Regions from separate parts of the Anaerospora sp. genome, predicted to be linked through region 1. Evidence: riboswitches for the same ligand, from Rfam matches in the RefSeq annotation. Region 1 holds a riboswitch; the other holds the start of a gene.

Evidence for each region. Region 1 has a riboswitch for cobalamin ahead of cbiD (cobalt-precorrin-5B (C(1))-methyltransferase CbiD). Riboswitches for the same ligand answer to the same signal wherever they lie in the genome.
Region 2: another riboswitch for cobalamin. It lies ahead of RTR76_RS11680 (hypothetical protein); the one in region 1 lies ahead of cbiD (cobalt-precorrin-5B (C(1))-methyltransferase CbiD).

What each region holds. Positions count from the first base shown of each region.
Region 1 is NZ_DALZUO010000011.1:15,255-20,208, reverse strand. Features, by position in the region: gene ldhH (L-lactate dehydrogenase (quinone) large subunit LdhH) at 1-894, opposite strand, end outside; gene RTR76_RS10675 (lactate utilization protein) at 894-1,505, opposite strand; cobalamin riboswitch at 1,775-1,955, shown strand; gene cbiD (cobalt-precorrin-5B (C(1))-methyltransferase CbiD) at 2,045-3,145, shown strand; gene cbiE (precorrin-6y C5,15-methyltransferase (decarboxylating) subunit CbiE) at 3,130-3,759, shown strand; gene cbiT (precorrin-6Y C5,15-methyltransferase (decarboxylating) subunit CbiT) at 3,752-4,342, shown strand; gene cobI (precorrin-2 C(20)-methyltransferase) at 4,343-4,954, shown strand, end outside.
Region 2 is NZ_DALZUO010000012.1:101,188-106,141, reverse strand. Features, by position in the region: gene RTR76_RS11685 (ABC transporter substrate-binding protein) at 1-1,480, opposite strand, end outside; gene RTR76_RS11680 (hypothetical protein) at 1,520-2,860, opposite strand; cobalamin riboswitch at 3,049-3,234, opposite strand; gene RTR76_RS11675 (LysR family transcriptional regulator) at 3,356-4,249, shown strand; gene RTR76_RS11670 (3-oxoacid CoA-transferase subunit B) at 4,443-4,954, opposite strand, start outside.

The DNA of each region.
Region 1 (4,954 bases):
CAGCAGGATAATATGCAGTTCCTTTTGTTCTTCTACCCATTTGCCGTCTTTCTTGACCATGGCAGGAGTAGGTCCGCAAATCATGGTCATGTAGCTGGTCATTAATTGAGCAGTGGCGCTGCGAGGCAGGCTGCGTAAAATTGGAACGGCATCTTTAATAGTAGGAATAAGCTTTTCATAACCAATGATAGCAACATGGATAGGGGGGAGCGTAGTTGCTAAGCGGGCATTTCCTTCATTCGTTACTAAGCCAATCGCACCATTTTCAGCAATGCCAAAATTAGCACCTGAAATACCCATGTCAGCCTGCAAAAATTCTTGGCGCAAGTTTTGCCGTGCGACTTGCACCATAAACGGAATATCCGGTTCTATTGTTTGACCCAGTTCCTTGGAAAAGTAATGGGCTACCTGGTCGCGATTCAGATGGATAGCGGGCATGACCATATGGGAAGGCTTTTGTCCGGCGAGGGAAATGATCCATTCACCCAGGTCTGTTTCTTTTACATGCAGGCCGGCCGCTTCTAAAGCAGCATTCAGATGGATCTCTTCGGAAGCCATAGATTTAGATTTAACAATACGCTTGACACCTTTTTCCTGGCAAAGTCGTAACAAATACTCTTTTACTTCTTCTCCGTTGCCTGCCCGAAAAACTTTGGCACCCCGCCGAGTCGCTTCAGTAACAAACTGATCGGCAATTTCTTCTATTTTTTCAACGGCAGCCGATTTCATTTGCTGTACCCAGTCGCGCAATTCTTCAATATTATCTACATTCTCGTAAGCCTTTGCTCTGGAGATCGGATAGGCTTCGGCAAAACGCCCTAGGGCGCCACGCAATATATCATCATCCAGTTTTTGATTAATTTCTTCACGTATGTTGCGGTTATTGGTCTCCATTAAGCGTCACCTCCGGCAGATTGGTCTATGGCAATGACGATTAAGCGACTCGGGCCATGAACTCCGATAGTCAACACCCTTTCGATATCTGCAGTTCTGCTTGGCCCGGTAATAAAGCTAATATAGCCATGATGAAAAACCTGAGAGATAACATCAAATGCTTCTTTAATGCCAGGTAGAATATGGCTGCTGTCTAAAATAGCAATATGAACAGGCGGAAGTGTTGAAACGAGACGGCTTTCAACGGCATAAGCATCCTGGCAGACACTGCCGGTTTCTGCTATGCCGAACTCGACACCGGAGATACCAATATCAGCCGATTCGGCATGCTCGGCAATATCGCCTTGCTCTGTGTATACAGTGAGACCCATTCCCCGGATTGCATCATGAAGCTGGATTGCTTGCTGCAAGGGACAGTTTACGGCAACAACCTTTTTTGCATTCGTATTCTCAATGATACCTGTAATGGCAGCAATTGCATCAGAAGGAGCTTTTACCCGGATTATCTCTGCTGAAGCACCGGATGCGCGGCTTTGAAATTCTTCAAATAGTGAAATTCCAACAGAATCGGCAGGAAGATATTTTTCCCAATTTTCACACACTTTTTTCACTGTCTCACTCCTTCGCTACTGGTCAGACCAGTAAAGTTCATAAATAATATTCGCACATCTAAATTAAAATCCTTTTTCCCGGCATGAAAATAGTGCAAAAAAATGAGGATAAGAAAGATATTGCTTGAATTTATGTGAAAAAGTAAACAAATTCACGTTTTCGGTAATTGCAGTCAAAAAAATTTATATTTTGATAAAATCAACCATAAAAGGAGGGAAAGCGGTTATTTTATGGAATATATAACAAATACTATCAGAGTATTACCAATTATATATATATGGGAATAGGTGCAAGTTTGCTTAAAAGGGAAGCCGGTGCAGATGCCGGCACGGTCCCGCCACTGTAATAGGGAGCTTAGTTGTGTAATAACCACTGGACAAATGTCTGGGAAGGTGCAACTGCGGCGAAGAACTAGAGTCAGGAGACCTGCCTGTTCTGACACACCGTTATGACTTACGGAAGATAGGCAGGTGGGTGGAAATATTAACACTTGATTCGTGTCTATTTTACCCCCCTGCATAGTGTAGGGGGGTTTTTAATGTCAAAGCCAATGAGAAATGGGATTACCACTGGTACTTGTGTTGCCGCTGCTGCTAAGGCTGCTATTCTTTCCTGGCAGGGAATTACGATTGCACAGGTAGATGTAACAACTCCCCAGGGACGAATATTAACTGTGCCGATTGACGCTTCCGGAGCCGATGAAAAAAGCGGCTGGGCGAAGGTCATTAAAGATGCCGGTGATGATCCGGATATCACCAATGGCGTTAGTATAGAAACAGTTGTAGAAATGCGGCTGCAGCCAGGTATTGCTATTGTTGCCGGTGAAGGTGTGGGAACGGTTACGAAACCTGGACTGTCGGTCCCGGCAGGTCAGCCTGCGGTAAATCCCGGGCCCCGTATAATGATCGAAAAAGCAGTAAGTGAATCGCTTCCGGCAGGCTGGGGTGCAGTTGTGACCATTAATATTCCCCGGGGAGCGGAACTAGCTAAGCGGACGCTTAACCCTCAACTGGGAATTGTGGGCGGTTTATCCATCATAGGTACGACCGGAATCGTTGAGCCTATGTCTGAAGAAGCATTTAAGAACTCGCTGACACCTCAGGTTAATATGGTAAAAGCATTAGGCTATGATAGTATCGTCTTTGCACCGGGAAAGATCGGACAAAATATTGCGATAAATATATATAATCTGCCAGGAGAGACTGTCATTCAGACTAGTAATTTTATTGGACATATGCTCGAATATGCAGCAGCGCAAGGCATGAAACAAGTACTGCTGTTTGGTCACTTAGGTAAAGTTGTAAAGATCGCAGCTGGCGTATTTCATACTCATAACCGGGTAGCAGATGCCCGGCTTGAAACAATGGCCGCTTATGCCGGGGCTGTTGGTGCCTCGCAGCAGGCAATTCGTGATATTCTTGCCTGCACCACTACAGAAGCAGCCATGGCGGTTATTGCCGAACACCAATTAGAAAGTGTCTATCCTTTGCTGGCAGACCGGGCGAGCCAAAGAGCCTGCCGGTATGTTTTTGATGATTTAGTGGTCGGGACTGTCATTGTAACCCTGCAGGGGCAAATTCTCGGCATGGATGACGCGGCAAGAGAAATAGGAGGAACCTTGGGATGGAATATTACATAACAGTTGCCGGAATTGGGCCGGGATCACCTGATTATTTGCTGCCTGCAGCGAGCAAGGCAATTGCAAATGCCTCTGTTTTGATCGGCAGCCGCAGGGCCTTAACTGCTTTTAGCCGTAAAGATCAAAAAAGTTATGTGATCGGCAGTGATATTGAGGGAGTTCTTGCTTATATAGAAAAAGCCGTTGCAGCAGAAGACGTTGTGGTTATGGTTTCCGGTGATCCGGGCTTCTACAGCTTGCTTGCTGCCCTTAAAGATAGGTTTGGATCCGCTAAGCTGAAAGTCATACCGGGGATCAGCTCTGTACAATTGGCTTTTGCCAGAATAGGTCGCTTCTGGCAAGATGCGCTATTACTCAGTATGCATGGCCGGCGGGCGGATGACGGGGCACTCGCATTTCAGCCAGGAAAGAAAATGGGCTTTTTGACTGATGGTAAACATAACCCGGCTTTTATTGCTGAATTGCTGATCAAGCTGGGCTGGCCCCCGGCAACGCAGTGCTGGTTATGTGAAAATTTATCCTATGATAATGAGAACATCGCTGCGCTAACCTTAGAAGAGGGTAGTAAAGTGACTGGTTTTCATCATTGTGTTATGGTGGTGTCTGATGAGTAATTATCATTATTATCCGGGTATTGCTGATAATGAATTTATCCGCGGCGATATTCCAATGACAAAACAGGAAATTCGCATACAGGTACTGGCAAAGGCGCGGATTGCCAAAGGTGATACGATTATTGATATTGGTGCTGGAACGGGCTCTTTATCCATTGAAGCTGCCCTGCAGTCCCAAACCGGTGCTGTGTTTGCCATAGAGAGAGAAACGGAAGGCATTGAATTAATCAAGGCAAATGCCCAACGGTTCGGTACACCTGCTGTTTCGGCCATCTTAGGCAGTGCACCTGGGGCAATGGCGGCGCTGCCTCAAGCAGATGTTATTCTCATTGGCGGCAGCGGCGGCAAGCTTTCCGCAATATTGGCAGAAGCAGACCGTCTGCTTAAGGTGGGTGGCCGTTTGGTGATAACGGCAATAACCGTGGAAACTTTGCATGGTGCGCTTCAGGAACTGAAGAAACGGAATTATCCGAGTGAAGCTTGCGGCATACAGGTCAGCCGCATCCGCTCTGTTGGGGCTTCTCACATGTTCCAGGCGCTTAACCCTATTTATATTATTAGTGCAACCAAGGAGGAAGGGTAATTGAAAGGCGAATTTTATGGTATCGGAGTTGGTCCCGGTTCTCCAGAGCTTCTCACAATCCGGGCGACCCAGGTGCTTCAGATGGTGGATGTTGTTTGTGTTCCCCGCTCAAGTGCTGATAATGAGCTGGTAGCATTACATATTGCGGGACCTTATATTCCTAAAACGACGGAGATTGTCGAGATTTCGACGCCCATGACCCGGGATAAAGCCGTTCTGGAGGCTGAGTGGCAACGGGGGGCCGAAAAAATAGCTTCCTATTTAAAAGCTGGCAAGCGAGTCGCTTTCATTACGATTGGGGATGCTATGCTGTTTAGCACATATACCTATTTATTAAAGCGAGTGCAAGCCTTGGCTCCTGAAGCTGCGGTAGAAAGTGTCCCAGGGGTAACTTCTTTTGCCGCAACAGCTGCTCACCTGAATGTAGCTTTAGCCGAAGGCAATGAGCGTTTGGCAATTATCCCTGCCGTGGATGATCCCGCTGAACTACGCCCTGTATTTGATCATTTTTCTAATGCTGTGTTAATGAAAGTTGCCGGTAAATATGATCAAATATTAGATGTTTTAACAGAAAAACAGCTGCAGGATAAAGCGGTTTTTGTGAGCAACCTC
Region 2 (4,954 bases), on a different contig from region 1:
CCAGAACACTGCCGCCAGTCTGGCCGTCCCACTGGGCTTTGCGCCAGTTCTCATCAGCTGTCTGATCATCCAGTGCGCCAATTGCCGCATCCAGATAACCATCTACAACCGGATTCTTATAGGCAACAATATTAAACCAGCCGCCTTTAGCCGCAAACCGGCTGTGCAGGGCATTCAGCATATAGATAGGGCTATAAGCACCGCCCCCCAGGAGAAAGGCATCTTTATGCTTATGGTTAACGCGGTCCGAAGAACCAAGTCCATCAGCAATAACATTGATGCCAAGCGCTTTCGCCTGTTCACTGAAAGCCATTGCAATCGATTCACGCGTGGAATCACCGGCTTCATAAACAAGATGAAACTCTGCTTTTAAGCCATTCTTTTCACGAACTCCGTCACCATCCGCATCCATCCAGCCATTTTGCTCCAGCAGTGCTTTTGCACCGGCAATATCGCCGTCTTTCCATTGGATCGCTTTATTCTCCCATGGCAGATAATCGGAAATGGTAAAGACAGGCTGTCCATAACCGTTCAATACATTGTCAATCATTTGTTTTCTGTTTACACCCAGAGCCAGAGCTTTTCTGATTATACTATCGCTGGTAACCGCATTGCCGATCTCATAGCCTTCCCCGCTTTTTTCTCCCGGAGTTTGAACAGGCAGCGAGACGGAGCGGAAGTCAAAGGTTTTGCAGTCAACAATGTTATAACCCGGTATGGCTTTGACGGCCAGTGCTTCCGTTGTTTTTACCACATCCACCTTGCCGGCCTGTGCCGCCGCGTATGCGGCATCATTGTTCAGGAACAAGAAGACAATCCGTTTAAACGGTGCTTTACCGCCATAATAATCATCATTGCGTTCTACAATCAGCTGCTGGCCTCTGTCCCACTGGACGAATTTATACGGACCGGAGCCAATTGGCTGCTGGGCATAAGCTTTACCGTCACCATATAAATGTTCCGGAACAATCCCCAGTGTTGCCACCTGATATGGAAAAATCGACATTGGCTTCTTCATATGGAAAACAACAGTCTTATCATTCACTGCTTCCGCTTTATCCATCTCGGTTAAATCAACGAAACTGGCCGCTTCCTTTGTTTTATTAAAAGTAAAGGCCACATCCTTAGCCGTCAGCGATTTGCCGTCATGAAATTTTACGCCTTCCCGGATAGTGAAGGTCCAGGTCAGGCCATCGCTGCTTACTTTATAATCGGTTGCCAGATCCTTGACGATTTTATTGTCCGGGCTGACATCCAATAACTTGCTTTGAAACAAAGTTCCCCCCTGGGCCCCCCAGCCGGTAACGGGATCAAAGCCCGAGGCCTTTTCACCGCCGATAGCAACAACAATCTCGTCTTTTGCCGTTGCCTGTGTCTTCTCATTTTTACTGCCGCCGCAGCCCGCAGCCAGAAGTATGCTGCCCAGCATAGTAATCACTATTGCTATTGCAAATAATTTCTTATAACTCTTGCTACTCACTTCTTAATCCCCTTCCTCTTTTGCCGTATCAGCGAAGCATTAATTAAAATACATATCAAAAGCTCCGTAATAACGGTGGTCATGCTTACCGGTTAACTTATCCTCCAGATTTTGATACTGCAGCGACATACGGATACCATCCATTACCATATTCTGATACCCAAGCATCAACCCTTTATGGCCGTTTGTCTTGGCTTCACCAACCCCAGTAAAGTTGCCGTAATTGCCAGGCAAGGCATCTTTATCAATATCCCGGTAGGTAAGAGCAATAGCCTGATCATGGGGTACGAGGATGTTGACAAGTCCCTCATAGGAATAAAATCCTGCTTGCCGCTTGCCGCTTACCCAGTTATACGAGACTTGGGCCGCCCATGCATCGGGTGAGCCGGAGGCATCGGATTTTGTGTAATTAAGTACGCCGGTAACCCCTTTTTGTATTTCCCATGAAAGGCCGGTATCCACATAGTTTGCTGCCACTGCTGGAGCATCCGTTTTAAGGCTGCCATCAGCAGAAATATAGCCTACATTATATTCAAAGGATTTTGTGGGTGCAAAATTCAGATTTATCCCTTTTAAATCAGTATTTTTTTCCGGATTGACCCAATAGCCGTCCAGCCTGGTTTTGCCGAACTGATGTTTCAGCGCAACACCGTCAGCATCGCCCTGCAAGGCCAGGGGAAAATAACGGCCAACAGCCAGCGCCATCCGGCCGGCCTGAAACTGATCAATGCCAAAGAAATCTTTCACTTGGATATAGCTGCGGGTAAAGCGCATTTCATTGGATGTATTCCCGTTTTCTGAGCTGCCGCTGCCAAATTTGCCGCTGGCCTGAATACGTGATTTATAGCTCACCCGGTCATTGAAATCGGCGTTGAGGTGCAGCCGCTGCCGCCAATTAAAGGCATTGCTGCCTTCTTGTTTTTTACTGTCCACATCTGAGGCTTCAATTAAAGTCTCGCCGTCAATCGTAACTGACGTTTTCTTTGCTTTCGTTTGTTTTGCCGGCTGCACCGCTTCTTTAGGGAGCTGTTGTTCTGTTTGCACTGTCCGCACGCCAAGCGTATTCAGCTCTACGGCAAATTCATGTGCCAGCCGGTCAATCTTTGCCTTTTGCTGTTTGTCAGCCTGATCATATTTACTCAGTGCATTGGCTAAAAACCGGGCCATTTCATAGCGGGTAGCAACTTTATCTTTGTCATAGGCAGCCGCATCATAGCCAGCAATCAGCTTATCCTGGACCAATGCATCAATTTCAGCATAAGCCCAGTGATTTTGAGACACGTCAGCATACGGGTTTTCCTCTGCTGCAGCCACCCCCATACCCGTCATCAGCGTTAAAGTAAGCGCCGTGATTACTTGTTTTCTTAGTCGTTTTCTCATGTCTTGCTCCCCTCGTCTTTCGAATAATCATCTATGAATGCAAAGCAGGTATGTACTGCTCTGATTATAGAGCTCTCGCCGATAAATAAAACAGCCCTGTCCTTCTTAATAGATAAAAAAGGAAAGGGCTCATACGGTTTTAGCCATTGCAGCTGCCGTTTTAATCCCCTCCCTGTCGCTCGCAGGTCAAATGGTGACGTCATACAGGCAGTTCTCCTGGCTCTGGCTCATTGCTTACCCAAACCTTCCCAGGATGTATATCCCAGTGGTATTATCTTGAGTCTGCTCCCCATTACAGTGGCGGGACCGCACCGGCCTTTAACCGGTTTTTCTATTAAGTCGCATATAGCAACACCTGTTCAATCTATGTAGTTGATAATGTTTTTCAATAACGGTAACTATCTTTATTATAAAGAAAGGAGTTTTTATTTGTAAAACGAAACATATTAATAATTGCTATCGAAATTTTTAATACACTAGATAAGGAGAGCCTTAGTGGATATAGAAGTTTTAAAAACAATGCAAATTTTAACCCAAACGAAGAGCTTTTCAAAAACGGCAGAAATACAAAATATTGTCCAATCAACAGTTAGTGCCCGTATCGCCGAGCTGGAAAAGACATTAGGGCAAAAATTGTTTATCAGAGATAATCAGCGTGTGGTATTGACGCAAAGTGGCCTTATGTTTCTTCCTTATGCCCAGCATATCTTGGAAGACTTCGAAAATGGCAAAGCCCTTTTAAATTCAGCAGCCCTATTTGATGACCGCTTAGTTATAGGAAATGTATATTCAGCAATGCCAAATCTCTTACTCCCGGTTTACCGTGAATATTTGCGCTGCTTTCCCCGCATCTCGGTAAAAGCAGTTGCCGGCCATTCAACGGATATTTTGCAGTCTTTGGTAGACGGCATTATCGATATTGCAATCGTTTATCAGTTGCCAAGAATTCGCCGGTTTACAACATTCCTATGTAATGAAGAAGATTTTGTTTTAATATGTCCTCCCGGTGATCCGCTTGCAAATCAGGTGGAAATGCCGGTTAAGGACCTGGCAAAGATTGATTTTCTGTTTCATAACTGGGGAGGAGCTTTCAGTGATTGGATTGCCCAATTATTGCCAGGAACACGTTGGTTTCACGCTAACATCGGTAATCCGTCTTTTATTGTTTCCCTTGTTGAAGACGGAGCCGGTTCAGCTATTCTGACCCGTTCTACTGTTCAAAAAGCCTTGAACAGAAACTCCGTAATTGAAATTCCCCTCACCGGTTCACCCTTGCCGCCCCGCTGGCAGACGTATGCAGTTGTTCATCCCAAGCGGCTTTCCCGTCAACCGGTTCGGGACTGGCTTGACATGATGAGTAAGCATGGTTTGGCAGCAGTACCTATTTAGCTGATATACTCAAATATTCAGCTTTGTAAAGAAAAAATCTCTAATATAAAAAGAACAGCAAGCTAATAGCTTCCTGTTCAGATCGTCGGCAAAAAGGCACTTTCGCAAAGCGTAAGGCGCCTTTTTAAATTGCGTATGCTTCATTGCATGTTTTTCCTTTGCATTCGCAAACACTCTGTTCAATCGTTAATCATTACGCAAGTTTCATCGTAAGCAAGGGAACTGCAACTGAAAAATTCGCTTCCGTTTTTTCTCGCACATCATCCACTGATACTTCGGGTGCTAATTCCCTAAGAACAAGTCCAGCCTCAACCACCTCAAATACACAAAGATTTGTAATAATCAAGTCAACCACACCTTTCCCAGTCAATGGAAGAGTGCACTTTTTTAAGATCTTTGAAACCCCATCTTTTGAAGTATGTTCCATGGCAACAATCACTTTCTTAGCGCCTGATACTAAATCCATCGCTCCCCCCATTCCTGGTACAAGTTTGCCCGGAACCATCCAATTCGCAAGATTTCCTGTCTGATCAACTTCTAATGCGCCAAGCACGGTAATATCAACATGTCCCCCTCGAATAATAGCGAAAGACATTGCACTATCAAATACAGCACCACCGGGAATGATTGAAACAGGCTTAGCTCCTGCGTTGACCAAATTGGGATTAGGTGGGCCAGTTAGTGGAGCTAAGCCAACGAAGCCGT